DNA from 2 places in the Variovorax sp. GW821-FHT10C12 genome. Region 1 is predicted to be linked to the other one. Evidence: predicted binding sites of a transcription regulator. Region 1 holds the regulator's gene; the other holds the start of a gene.
The links. The regulator sigma-54, encoded in region 1, starts transcription at its own class of promoters, with help from an activator protein. The targets are predictions, from matches to a motif close to TGGCANGNAANCTGCTTT.
Positions count from the first base shown of each region.

Region 2: the regulator sigma-54 is predicted to act here: its motif matches at 3,418-3,435, upstream of AC07OH_RS25490 (pilin).

Region 1 is NZ_JBWKNE010000005.1:355,682-362,766, reverse strand. Features, by position in the region: gene AC07OH_RS22995 (phospholipase D family protein) at 1-1,481, opposite strand, end outside; gene rpoN (RNA polymerase factor sigma-54) at 1,492-3,084, opposite strand; gene lptB (LPS export ABC transporter ATP-binding protein) at 3,102-3,896, opposite strand; gene lptA (lipopolysaccharide transport periplasmic protein LptA) at 3,893-4,612, opposite strand; gene AC07OH_RS22975 (thiol:disulfide interchange protein DsbA/DsbL) at 4,743-5,387, opposite strand; gene AC07OH_RS22970 (SPOR domain-containing protein) at 5,540-6,307, opposite strand; gene argS (arginine--tRNA ligase) at 6,322-7,085, opposite strand, start outside.
Region 2 is NZ_JBWKNE010000007.1:167,295-174,379, forward strand. Features, by position in the region: gene AC07OH_RS25475 (FHA domain-containing protein) at 1-126, shown strand, start outside; gene AC07OH_RS25480 (CHASE2 domain-containing protein) at 199-2,457, shown strand; gene AC07OH_RS25485 (3',5'-cyclic-nucleotide phosphodiesterase) at 2,487-3,290, shown strand; gene AC07OH_RS25490 (pilin) at 3,493-4,017, shown strand; gene AC07OH_RS25495 (pilus assembly protein) at 4,757-7,085, opposite strand, start outside.

The DNA.
Region 1 (7,085 bases):
GTGGCGCCCGCATCGGCGCCTTCGGCAAAGCGCAGCCGGTAGGCGCCCTGCTGCTTGAGCACATCGAGCAGCTTCAGGGTCTGCTGCGCCATCTCGGGGCTGCGGATGAACAGGCCGATCTCGGTGTTGTGAATCTCGGAGCGCGGATCGAAATTCATCGAGCCGACGAACAGGATGCGCTGGTCGATCACCGCCGACTTGGCGTGCAGCCGGCCCACCGACGTGCCGAACAGGCCGAGGCGCACGCTGCGCCGCGTGCGCGCGGAACTCAGCTCGTGCAGCTCGGCGCCCAACGCGAGCATGTCGGCGCGGTAGCGGCGGTAGGCGGTGTGGACCAGCGGTTCGTCGGTGGCGGCGAGCGAGTTGGTGACCACGCTGATCTTCACGTTGCGCCCGCGGATCTCGCGCATCACCTCCAGCCCCGACGCGCCCGGGATCAGGTAGGGCGAGACCAGCGTCACCTCGCTGCGCGCGCGGCGCATCTGCTCGACCACGTTGTAGCGCACGCTGTCCACGTCGAGCAGCGGCACGCCGCCATACGACGCGGTCTTGCCGATCACGCGGTCGGGCGAATCGGCATAGGCCTCGGCTGTGGTCCAGATCAGGCCCAGCTTGCCGGCGTCGAGGTCGTCGGCCACCGGGCTGTAGCCCAGCAGGTCGTTGGGCGCGGGCCTGGGCGGCGGCGGCGTGGTGTCGGGGCCGGTGGCGGCGTCGAAGCGGCGCTGCAGTTCTTCGCGCGGCAGGTCGGTGTGCACGACCGCGCCGATCGGGCGCACGTGCGGGCTGTTCCAGTACTGGTCGAACAGCACGCCCAGGCGCGGGATCAGCGCACCCGTGACGAAGGTGTCGAGGTCGATGAAGTTCGGGCCGGTGGTGCGGCGGAAGTACTGGTTGCCGATGTTGCGCCCGCCCGCCACCGCCATCGCGCCGTCGGCGATGAAGAGCTTGTTGTGCATGCGGCGGTTGACGCGGCTGAAGTCGAACAGCGACGCGGTGAAGCGCTTGAGCAGGCTGCCGCGCCCGGCCGGGAACGGGTTGAACAGACGCAGCTCGACGTTCGGCGTGGCGGCCAGCCCGAGCAGCAGCTCGTCTTCGCCCGAGGTGTACAGGTCGTCCATCAACAGACGCACGCGCACGCCGCGCTGGGCCGCATCGCGCAGGGTGCGCAGCAGGTAGCGGCCGGTCTCGTCGTTCTCGATCTGGTAGTACTGCACGTCGAGCGTGCGCTGCGCGCGGCGCGCCAGCTGCAGCCGCGTGTCGAAGGCGAAGTCGCCGCCGGGCATCAGGCGAAAGCCGCTGAGGTCGGGGTCGGGCTGCGAGGCCAGCGCGATCTTGCCGAGCGCGGTGTCGGCCGAGACGGCGATGGTCTTGGTGGGCGGGCGCGGTGCCTCGTCGGGCAGCGTGGCGCAGCCGGCGAACAGCAGCGCCGCCGCAATGACGACCACCCAATGCCCACAGCGCGACAGCAGGCGGCTCGTCATCGTCGGTTTTCTAGAGTGCCTTGCGCAGGTTGGCGGGCGCGATGCGCAGGGCCTCGCGGTACTTGGCGACGGTGCGGCGCGCGCACTCGATGCCCTGCTCTTTCAGCATCTCGGAGATCTGGCTGTCGGACAGCGGCTTCTTGATGCTCTCGGAACTCACGAACTGCTTGATCAGCGCGCGCACCGCCGTGCTCGACGCGTTGCCGCCGGTCTCGGTGCCCAGCGCCGAGCCGAAGAAGTACTTGAGCTCGACCGTGCCGAAGGGCGTCGACATGTACTTGGCGGTGGTCACGCGCGAGATGGTCGATTCGTGCAGGCCCAGCTCGTCGGCGATCTCGCGCAGCACCAGCGGGCGCATCGCGAGTTCGCCGTGCACGAAATAGCTCTTCTGCCGCTCGACGATGGCGTTGCTCACGCGCAGGATGGTGTCGAAGCGCTGCTGGATGTTCTTGATGAACCAGCGCGCCTCCTGCAGCCGCTGCGACAGAGCCTGGCTGCCCTCGCCCTTGTGCGACTTGAGCGCACCGGCGTAGATGTCGTGCACGCGCAGGCGCGGCATGACCTCGGGGTTCAGCATGACGCGGAACTTGATGTTGGTGCCGCGGCCCGTCTTGGTGACGATCACGTCGGGAATGATGATGTTGCGTTCGACGTCGACAAAACGGCGGCCCGGCTTGGGCTCCAGGCGCGCAATGATCTGCAGCGCCGAGCGCACCAGCTCTTCGTTGGTGCGCGTGAGCGTGGCCAGGCGCTTGAAGTCGCGCCGCGCGAGCAGCTCCATCGGCTGCTTGCAGATCGCGATGGCGGTCTTGCGGATGAGCGCTTCGGCCTCGGTCTCGTCTTCGCTGGCGAGCGCCTTCAGCTGGATGCTCAGGCATTCGCCGAGGTCGCGCGCACCGACGCCGACCGGCTCCAGGCTCTGCAGCAGGCCCAGCGCCACCTGGAAGTGGTGCACGAGGTCGTCGAACTGGTCGTTGTCGTCGCCCGCCAGGCCCGAGGCCAGCGCGGGCAGCGAGTCTTCGAGGTAGCCGTCGTCGTTGAGCGATTCGATCAGGAAGCGCAGCGCGGCGCAGTCGTTTTCATTGAGCCGCAGGCTCAGCGCCTGGCGGTGCAGGAAGGACTGCAGCGACTCCTGGCTGCGCGCGAGTTCGGTGGCGTCGGCACGCTCGTCGTCGCCCAGGTTGTTCTGGCGCGCAGGCGCATCGCTGCCCCACTCGCTGTCGTCGGGCGCCATCTCGACGGTGCCGTCGCCTTCCCAGTCGGGCTCGCGCTCGGTGATCTCGGCGGCGGGGCCGTCGGAGTCGGGCGTGGACGTGGCTTCGCTGGTGGTGGTCGTCGCGCTGCTGGTCGGCGCCGGGGCGAAGTCGCCCTCGCCGGTTTCACCCCCATCGTCGCGCGGCACGGGCGTGTCGACAGCATCGAGCCCGAACTCCTCGCGCGCCGCTTCTTCCGCGGTGCGTTCGAGGAACGGGTTCTCGTCCAGCATCTGCTCCACCTCCTGGCTCAGTTCGAGCGTGGAGAGTTGGAGCAGGCGAATGGACTGCTGCAGCTGCGGCGTCAAGGCCAGATGCTGCGAGACGCGAAGGGACAGCCCTTGCTTCATGGAGACCCGACCCTCCCTTACATGCGGAAGTGCTCGCCCAGGTACACCCTGCGTACCTCGGCGTTGTCGACGATCTCCGAGGGTGTGCCTTGTGCCAGCACGTGCCCGTCGCTGATGATGAACGCGTGATCGCAGATGCCCAGCGTTTCACGCACGTTGTGGTCGGTGATGAGCACGCCGATGCCACGTTCCTTCAGGAAACTGATGATCCGCTGAATCTCGATCACCGCGATCGGGTCGATGCCGGCGAAGGGCTCGTCCAGCAGGATGAAGCGCGGCTGGGTGGCCAGCGCGCGCGCGATTTCAACGCGGCGGCGCTCGCCGCCCGACAGGGCGAGCGCAGGCGAATCGCGCAGGTGGTCGACGCGCAGGTCGGCCAGCAGGTCGGTCAGGCGCTCGTCGATGTGCTGCTTGGACAGCGCCACCAGGCGGCCGTTGGCGTCGGGCTCGCGTTGCAGCTCGAGCACGGCACGCACGTTTTCCTCGACCGTGAGCTTGCGGAAGATCGAGGCTTCCTGCGGCAGGTAGCTCAGGCCCATGCGCGCGCGGCGGTGGATCGGCATGTGGGCGATGGGCTCGCCGTCGATGGTGATCTCGCCAGCGTCGGCGCGCACCAGCCCGACGATCATGTAGAACGAGGTGGTCTTGCCCGCGCCGTTGGGGCCGAGCAGTCCGACGACTTCGCCCTTCTGCACATCAAGCGACACGTCTTTGACGACCGTGCGGCTGCCGTAGCTCTTCTTGAGGCCGCGCGCCACGAGGCGGCTGCCCGGGACGCCGTCGGCGGGCGGGATTCCTGCGGTTTCGATCACTTGCGCCCTTCCCCTTCGGTGCCGCCCAGTGTGGTGCTCGAGCGCAGCCCGGCGCCGGGCGCGGGGGTGGGCGCCGGGGCCGCGGGCTTCTTGCCGCCGGCTGCCGGCGCGGAGCCGGGCGCCGCCGGGGCCGGCGTGGCCTTCGGCGTGAGGATGGCCTTCACGCGGCCGCCGCCACCCGCCGAGACGCCGGCGTTCGGCGGCACGAGGGAACCGTTGACGGTGTAGGTGTCGTTGCTCTGGTCGTAGACGATCAGCGCGCCGCTGCTCTCGTCGTTGGCCGTGGCGCCGATCAGGCGGCGCATGACGGCGCGGCGGATGAACTTGACGTTGTCGGCGCGGCTGTCGTACTCGATGACTTCCGACTCGCCCTCGATCCACTCGTCGCCGGCGTTGCGCTTCTGCTTGTAATAGGCCAGCTTGCCGGGCGCCGCCGTGACCACGCCGTACTGGTAGCCCTCGGCGTCCTGGCGCACGTCCAGCCGCGCACCGCGGATGATGATCGTGCCCTTCGTGACCAGCACGTTGCCGGTGAACACGCTGGTCTGTTTCAGGTCGTCGTAGCGCATCGAGTCGGACTCGATGTTCATCGGCTTGGTGCGGTCGGCGGTTTCAGCCAGGGCGCCGGAGGCGGCTCCGGCCAGCAACAGCGCGCCGAAGGCCAGGCGGCCGAGGCGACGAAGGGTGGGGAATGTGGGGATGGAGGGCAATGTCATAAAGGCACGAAACTTGCTCTGAAACATTGTATGCGTGGGATGGCAATTGCCCACCGCCACCAATGAAAAAGCCCGCCGAAGCGGGCCTTGCATTCGACCCAAAAACCAGGTCGACAGGTCGTCGGGGCGGTCAGCCCTTCTTGGCTTCGCCGATGAGGAAGGTCGCGACCTGCAGCACCTTGGCCATGCTGCCGGCGGTTTCGCCGTCGACATACCAGCGGCCTGCCACGGCCAGGGCCGGCACGCCGGCGACCTTGTAGGCCTCGGTCTGCTGCGACGCGCGACGGGCCTTGCTGGCCACGCCGAAGGACGCAAATGTTTCCTTGAACTTGGCGCCGTCGAGGCCGGCACGCTCGGCCCAGGCCTGGATGTTGGCTTCGCCGTTCAGGTTCTGACGCTGCGCGTGGATCGCGGCGAACACCTTCGGGTGGTATTCCTCCAGCTTGCCCATGGCTTCGAGCGTGAAGTACAGGCGCTGCTTGGCTTCGACGTCGTTGCCCACGAAAGGCACCGGGATGCGGCGGAACGCCACTTCCTTCGGGGCTGCCTTGACCCAGGCTTCGAGCGAGGGCTCGAAGTCGTTGCAATGCGGGCAGTTGTACGAGAAGAACTCGACCACCTCGACCTTGCCGGCGGATGCATCGACGGGCACGCGCTTGTCGAGCACGAGGAAATCGGAGCCGGCCTTGGGGGCGCGCTGGGCGTGTGCCGGAACGGCAGCCAGCGAAAGCAGCCCGATCGAAGTGGCGGCCAGCGAAAAGTCACGACGTTTCATGGAAAAGGTTCTCCTGTGGGTACCGCAGTACAGAGCCGGCGCGCCGCCGGGAGTTCCCCGTGGGCGGCGCGACCGAGGCGCTGGAATTGACAAACGAGTGCGGCAGATGCCGCGCGGGCGAGAGCTTAAAGGCTGTTCAAGAAAGGCGTCGGTCAGCGCTGCACGCGCACCAACGCCGATTCGAGACCGCCGCCGTCGAGCCGTTCCTTGAGCCGATCGGCGTCGTCCTTCTTGTTGAACGGGCCCGCGCGCACGCGGTAGACCGTGCGACCGGCCTGCTCGCGTTCGGTGACCTTGGCCTCGACGCCCATCAGCGACAGCTTGGCGCGTTGCGCCTCGGCGTCGTCGGTGGTGCGGAAGGCGCCGGCCTGCACGAAGTACATGAAGGGGTCGGCACCCGACGGCGACGGTGCGGCGGCCGTGTGGCTCGGCGCAGCGGACGCGGTGGTCGTGCTGCTGCCGCCTGCGCGGGCCCGGGCGAGGTCGCCCAGCGGATCGTTCGACGGCGGCAGGGCGTTGGCTTCGGCCGGCACCGGCGCGGGGCGCGCCGGCTTGGGCGCCACCACCACGGGGGCCGGGGCGGTGACCGGCGCGGTGGCGACGGGCGGCGTGCCGGGGGCCGCGGTGACGGGGGCGCCGGTGATCGGGTTCACCGGACCGGTGGCCGTGGCGGCCGGTGGCGTGGCCGCCGGCTTGGGCGCGCCGGCCTTGCCGGCCAACGGTGCGTTCGGGTCCCAGTCGCGGTTCTTGCGGGCTTCGGCTTCGTCCTGCTCGGCACCGCCGCGTTGCGTCTTGTTGACGAACGGGATCGGCACCTTGGTGACGTAGACCGCGATGCCCAGGGCGACGCCCAGACCGAGCACCAGGCCGATGATCAGCCCGATGACGATGTTGCCGCGTTGTCTGCTTGTCTTCTTCATGTTCAGAGGGTGATTCACATCTTGTTCGGCGCACTGACGCCGAGGATCGCGAGGCCATTGTGCAGCACCTGCGCGGCCGCTGCGACGAGTGCGAGACGCGCCAGCTTGACCGGCTCGTCGTCCACTAGGATGCGCTCGGCATCGTAGTAGCTGTGGTAGCTGGCTGCGAGTTCGCGCAGGTAGAAAGTCACGTCGTGCGGGGCGAAATCCTTCGCCGCCGCCGTCAGCATGGCCGGGTACTTGGCCAGCAGCAGCATCAGCGCCTGGGCCGCCGGGCTGTCCAGCGGCGACAAGTCGACCGCCTTGAGCGCGGCCACGTCGCCGCCCCAGGCCGCGAGCACCGAGCAGATGCGCGCGTGGGCGTACTGCACGTAGTACACGGGGTTGTCGTTGTTCTTGGTCACCGCCAGGTCGACGTCGAAGGTGTACTCGGTGTCGGGCTTGCGGCTGAGCAGGAAGAAGCGCACGGCATCGGTGCTGGTCCACTCGATCAGGTCGCGCAGCGTGACGTAGCTGCCGGCGCGCTTGCTGATCTTGACCTCTTCGCCGCCCTTCATGACGCGCACCATGGTGTGCAGCACGTAGTCGGGGTAGCCCTCGGGAATGCCTTCGCCCGCGGCCTGCAGGCCGGCGCGCACACGCGCGATGGTGCCGTGGTGGTCGGTGCCCTGGATGTTCACGACCTTGTGGAAGCCGCGCTCCCACTTGGCGATGTGGTACGCCACATCGGGCACGAAGTAGGTGTACGTGCCGTCCTGCTTCTTCATCACGCGGTCTT
Region 2 (7,085 bases), on a different contig from region 1:
GCGGCCACCGTTGTCGGCAGCGTCACGCTCAACGGCGTGCAACTGGGTGCCGAAGCCGTCGCGCTGCAGGAAGGCGACGTGCTCGAACTCGGCGGCGCCACGCGCATGCAGTTCGTCCGGATCTGAGCCGCGCCCGGCGCCCCGCTCCGCCCCCCGTTTTCTCGCCGACAGGCATCCGTTGTCTAAGGCTTATCGGCCATGAGCGCATTGCGGCGGCACTGGCCGCGCATCGCCATCACGCTGCTGCCGCTGGTGCTGGCGTTGCTCCATGCCACCGGTGTCTGGCGGCTGGGCGTGATCGAGCACCTGGACCACCTGATCTACGACGCCCGCCTGCGCGCCACCATGCCGGGCACGCCCGACACGCGGGTCGTGATCGTCGATGTCGACGACGCCAGCCTGGCGCGCGAGGGCCAGTGGCCCTGGCCGCGCGACAAGATCGCCAGCCTCACGACGGAACTGCTCGCCCGCCAGCACGCGGCCGTGCTGGGTTTCGACGTGATGTTTCTCGAGCCCGACCGCAGTTCCGGCCTCGGACGGCTGAAGGAAATCGCAGCCGGCCCGCTGCGTGATGTGCCGGGCCTTTCCGCCGAAATCGACCAGCTCGCGCCGACTCTCGACCATGACGCGACCCTGGCCCAGGCCCTGCGCGGCCAGCCCGTGGCGCTGGGTTACTACTTCACGCGCACCGAGCAACCCAGCGCCAAAGGGCTGCTGCCGGCGACGCCGGTGCTGCCGCCCGACGCCTTTCCGCCTCAGGCTTCCTTCGTCACGCTCTGGAACGGGTTCGGCGCCAGCCTGCCGGTGCTGGGGCGCGCGGCGCCAGTCGCGGGGTTTTTGAACACCCTGGTCGGTGACGGCGACGACGACGGTGTGATCCGCAGCGTGCCGCTCATTGCCCGCTACGAAGGCGAGCACGCGGCGCCCGGGCACTACGAATCGTTGGCACTAGCGGTGTACCGCATCGCGAACGGCTCGCCGCCGGTGCGGCCGGCGCTCGTGGCTGGCGACGGCAACTTTCCGCGCCTGCAGGCGCTGGTGCTCGGGTCGTTGCGCATCCCGGTCGATCAGACCGCCAGCCTGCAGGTGCCGTTCCGCGGGCCCGGCGGTCCGCGCGCAGGATCGTTCCGCTACGTGGCCGCTGCCGACGTGCTCGAGGGCCGACTGGCGCCGGGCGAGTTGAAGGACAAGATCGTGCTGCTCGGCGCCACCGCTCCCGGCCTGCAGGACCTGCGCGCCACCCCCGTCGGCGCGGCGTTCCCGGGCGTCGAGGTGCACGCCAACATCGTTTCGGGTTTGCTCGACCGGCGCCTGCTGGCCGTGCCCGACTACGCACCGGGCTACGAAGTGCTGACCGTGCTGGCGGCGGGACTCGTGCTCGCCTTCGGGCTATCGCTGCTGTCGGCATCGCGCGCCGTGCTGCTCGGTGCAGGCGTGGTCGCCGCGCTGGTCGGCCTCAACACCTGGCTCTACATCGGCCACAGCCTCGTGCTTCCGCTGGCGTCGGCGCTCGTCATGGTGGCGCTGGCCTTTGCCCTCAACATGAGCTGGGGCTACTTCGTCGAATCGCGCGCGCGGCGCGGGCTGGTGCGGCTCTTCGGCACCTACGTGCCGCCGCAACTGGTCGACGAAATGCTCGTGCGCCCCGGCCGCTACAGCATGCGCGCCGAGAGCAAGGAAATGACCGTGATGTTCTGCGACATGCGCGACTTCACGCGCTTGTCCGAGCAGATGGCGCCGGCCGAGCTGCAGGCCTTCCTGAACACCGTCTTCAGCCGGCTCACCGAGGTGATCAGTGCACACCGCGGCACCGTCGACAAATACATGGGCGACTGCGTCATGGCCTTCTGGGGCGCGCCGATCGACACGCCCGGCCACGCCGCGCTCGCCGTGCAGGCGGCGATCGACATGGCCGCCGCCGTGCACGACATCAACCGCCAGCACCGCGCCAACGGCCGTCCCGAGATCAGCGCCGGCATCGGCCTGAACAGTGGCCTCATGAGTGTGGGCGACATGGGCTCGACCGCGCGCCGCAGCTATACCGTGGTCGGTGACGCGGTCAATCTCGCCTCCCGGCTCGAGGGCCTGAGCGGACACTACGGGGTCGAGATCGTGGCCAGCGGCGCGACCCGCGAAGCGGCGCCCGGCTTCGTCTGGCAGGAGCTCGACAGCGTGCGCGTCAAGGGCAAGGCCCAGGCCGTCGCCATCTACACCCCGCTTTCGGCGCAGGTCGGCGCTGAGGCGCAGGACACATCGCAGCAGCTCGACCGCTGGAACCAGGTGCTCGCCGCCTACCGCCGCCAGGATTGGGCGCTGGGCCGAAACTTGCTGGCTCCCCTGCTCGCCGCGGATGCCAAAAAAGTCCTTTACCAGCTCTATGCACAGCGTTTAGCCTCGATGGCGCTACGCCCGCAAGACCCGGACTGGGACGGCGCCACCCGGTTCGACACCAAATGACGACAGACGCAACCAAGGGGTCTTCCACAATGCAGGTACGCGTGCTGGGTTGCTCGGGCGCCATCGCCAAGGACTGCCGCACCACCTCGTTCCTGGTCGATGCGGACCTGCTCGTGGACGCCGGCACGGGCGTCGGCGATCTCACCCTCGACGAGATGGCCGCCATCGACGACGTGGTGCTCACCCACTCGCACCTCGACCACATCGCCGCCCTGCCCCTGATGCTCGACGCCGTCGGCAGCCGCCGTGCCCGGCCGCTGCGCGTGCACGCCCTGGCGGCCACCATCGACGCGCTGCGCGCGCATGTGTTCAACAACGTCATCTGGCCGAATTTCGAACGCATTCCCAGCCCCGAATCGCCCTTCGTGAGCTTTCACGAGATCGCAGTCGGGCAGTGCCTCGAGCTGGGGCGCGACGCTCCCAAGCTGATCGAAGTGCTGCCGGCGGTCCACACCGTGCCGGCCTGCGGCTTCGCCATCCGTCGGGCCGAAGGCGGCGCTCACTGGGTCTTCAGCGGCGACACCGAACGCAACCCGCCGTTCTGGGAGCGCGTCAACGCGATCGACGTGGCGATGCTGGTCATCGAAACGGCCTTCAGCTCCCGCGAAGAGGCCTTGGCCGAACGCAGCCTGCACCTGTCGCCGGTGGCGCTGGCGCACGAACTGGCGCACATTGATCCGGGCAAGCAATACCCGATCTACATCACCCACACCAAGCCGGCGGAGACCGAAGAAATCATGAGCCAGATCGAGATGCTGGCAGGGCGGGAGGTGGCAGGGTTGGCGCAGCGGGACATCCGCTGGCTCAAGGCGAACGGGGTGCTGACCTTCTGACCGGGGCCGGTCGGGCATGACAAATTTGTCGACACAATTGGCATCTGAGTGCGAGTTGTGTCACATCATGTAACCATCTTGTGACCAAAGTCGGCCCGAACGGGGGCTGCTGGGTGGGGAAACCGGGTGGCACGGATGCTGCGGAAGTGATCCCGCTCCGGGCTGGTTCCCGGGCTCTACAAACCAACCTGGAGTTAATCGAATGAACCGTCGTTCTATCGCGCGCAATGTGCAAAAGGGTTTCACCCTGATCGAATTGATGATCGTTGTGGCGATCATTGGTATCTTGGCAGCTGTGGCTCTGCCGCAGTACCAAAACTACACGGCTCGCGCTCAGACCACTGAAGCGATGAACCTGCTCGCTGGCCTGAAGACCCCGCTCATGGAGATCGCCGGCTCCCAAGGTTTGGCGCAGGCCTGCAGCACCAACGACGCAGTTCCCGCGGTGCCCGCTGGTCCTGGCGGAGTTCCTGCAGGGACGCCGGCTATCGAAGCTGGCGCTCTGCATAAGGACAACAACTTCACGCTGTCTGGTCAGTACGTCGCTAAAATCGAAGCTATTCCGACCGCAGCTACCAGCTGCGAACTCAAGGCAACGTTCAAGGGCGCGGCCGTGAACGACAAGCTGAAGAACGGCACCATTTCCTTCACATACACCGCTTCGAACGCCGAGTGGCGCTGCACCTCCAGCCTGGACCAGTCGGTTCGTCCTAAGACTTGCACCTAAGTCTAGATCTGAGGCCGATCAGAACGGCCATGACCAAGCCGCCTTCGGGCGGCTTTTTGCTTTTTAATCCTCGCGTCCAGTCTTGGTGGACTGGCACCTTTTCCCTCAAGGAAGGCCGGCCAATGGAGTCAGGTGCGAGGCGCGCAGACTCTTGGTTTTTCAATCAAGAAAGCGAACGCAGCTAAGGCCGGTCCAATAGCGCTACGGTATCCGGAGCCGCTCGACCGTATTGGCATGGCTACCAGAACTGGTATTCGGCATCCTCTCGGCTGCCCATGCCTGTATCGGCCAAGAAATTCTCTTCCGCGTCCATGCCATCGACTCACCGAGCAGAAGGTCGACATCCCCGAGGTGCAGCTTCGCGAAGCCAACACGAATGCCCAACTGTTCGAGGTGGTGATCGGATGTACTGAAGAAGGACCGGGCAGGTATCGCAAAGAGCCTTCGGACTCTCGCAAAAGCTTCTCCCGGGGTGAGTAGAGCAAGAGCTTGCCGCCATTGGGTTCGGAGCCGCCCTGGGGTTGGTGTGGCCGCTAATGCGATGCGCGTGAATACACCGTGATCGAGCTCGTTTGCGAGGTGCTCTCGCCGCACTGGGTCGCGCAGAGACCGTACCTGCCCTGAAATTGAAATCGCCCGACGAAGTTCATCGGGCGTCTCTGATCGGCTTCAACAGCCCGGCTATCTGGCCTTCGCAGGTGTCAATCTACGCTTTGGCAGGGCGGATCAGATACGGCATCTAGTTCACCAACTCTCGCCACGAAGTCCGATGCGCGACTCCCCCGCCCGACGAAGGTGGGACCGGAGGAACCTCAGAGCCCAGATCTCCGTTGCTCCGTTGATAGATGATGCGGATATTGCCGTCACTGTCCTTCACCCAGCTCATCCCGACAATCAGCGAGTTTTCGCTCCACAGCGCCCCCGCCGGGTTGGTGGTCACCACGCCGCCATTGGCCGCGTTGAGATAGTAGCGCCATGACGAGCCTCCCGATGCGCAGGCGTCGCCGTTGGGAATGGCGGTCGCAATCGCGAGGGTGTTGAGTTGCAGGCCCAGGTTGGTCGCGACACGTTCTCTGCCGTGTGGCAGGTCGATCCACCATCCCGCCTTCGTTGAGAAATTGACGGCATTGTTGGACACGGAGGCCGTCTTTGCCTCTCTCTCCGTGCCGTCGAGCGTGAAGGTTTGTCGCACGAAGTTGGTCGTGTCGGTACGCACATCGCCCCAGCCGTTGTTGGTCAAGGGGTCCTTCACCGCGTAGACGGATTGCTGGGTGGTGTCTGTGATGTCGTTCTGACCCAGGTAGCGGCCAGTTCCCACGATGATCACGGGCTTGCCCGCGATTTCCACCGTTTCGGGTTTCGTGCTGATGGGCTGCGGGGTGCTTCCGACCTGGAAGACCGCGAGCTTCAGTGCCGCGCGCTTGGGTTCGATCAGTCCGTCGATATCGAAGCGCCACAGGTTGCCCAGCATGTCGCCGCCGTAGAAGCGCTTGCTGGTGTTGTTCCCCACATCGTCGATCCATGCGTTGATCTTGGCCAGGCCGCTGGGAGCGCTAACGCTGCCGACAGTGGTCGAGATGTCCTGCAGCTTCGCGCCGCTGTTGGCGTTCAGCACGAACAAGTGGCCCTTGCCGTCACCGTCCGTGTTGTTGTACCCGGATGCGAATACGACAACCCAGGTGCCGTCGGCCTTCTTGGTGATGACCGGATTGCCGTAGCTGTAACCCAGGTTGTCGTCGGTGAACTCCCACAGCATCGAGGGGCTGGTGGGGTCCGTGATGTCCAGTGCGTAGTAGCTCTTGCCGCCGAGGTTGAGTCCGCCCACGAGGATGGTCTTCCAGGTGTCGCCGACCTTGATGTCCCCCATCACCGGTGCACCGTCCACGAAGTACTGGTGATTGGCGCCATAGCCGGTGTCCGCCAGCTTGTACATATTGGGCATCACCGCCGTGGGAACGAAGGCCCAGAGTTCGGTGCCGCCGTCCGACTTGTCGGACGAGAAGGCATGCAGCATGCCGTCGTTGGCCGCGACGTAGACGACGTTCTTTCGTGTGGCCTTCGCGGCGACGAAGTCCGCATAGCCTGCGTCTGCATACTTGAAAGGCGGCTTCCCGACATGCACCGGCGCGCCGTTCACGATGTCGCCCAGCACGTGTTTGCGGCTGCGATACAAGGCCGCCAAGGTCGTATTCGACGCACCTGCGCTTTGCGATTCGTGCGTCTTCACGCCGCGCAGATAGTTGACGAGGTTGGCGCCAGAATTCGCTGCGGTCTTTTCATCCGTCGACAGCAAAGCGCATTGAGCCGCGGTCAATCCCGTCGTGCACATGCGATTGTTGAAATGTGCTTGCAACGTCCCGCCCAGATTGGCGTAGGTAAAGCCCAGCAGCGCGCCACTGTTGTTGAAGTAGATCTTGCGGTTCGCGGGCGTCGCGGCATCGAGTTGCTCTTGCGCGGACCAGGCGCGCGCGCCGATGACCGCGTCTTTCCCGTTGAGCGCAAAGGCTTGCAGATCGCCGGTCCAAACCTGGGTCGTGTAGCTGGCCCGGAAGACCTGGTTGTCGTTCCCCGCGACGAGTTCCAGTGAACTGGTCGATGCGGCCGCACCGGCACCATCCACCTGCTTGACCGCTGCGACGACGCCATTGATGGCCTCTGCCAGCAGTCCGGCGTTGAGTGCTGAGTAGTACTGTCCGCGACCGTTGACTGCGGTGTGCCAGAGGTCATCTACGTTGCGGGCATCCCCGCCGATGCTGTTGTCTTTCGTCGAATTCGTGTTGCCAGGCGAGGGCCAGTTGAGCGGGCCGCTCTTGAGGTCGGCATAGGCGCCCGTCTTTTGGGTCAGGTAGTTCTTGTCGTATGCCAGCGTGCCACTCACGCCGAGGCCGATGGTGAATGTGTTCATGTGCTGCCAATCGGCGGGGTCGGTGGCGGTGGTGCGAACGATGTTCGCGCACACGTCCTGAGAGCTGCCGTTGGGGGACGACGTGGACGTGCAGTTGCTGCCGTTTCGAAGGTCCGTCTTGTAGTAGTACTGGGCCACGTCGGCGAGCGTGTTGGAGGTGCCA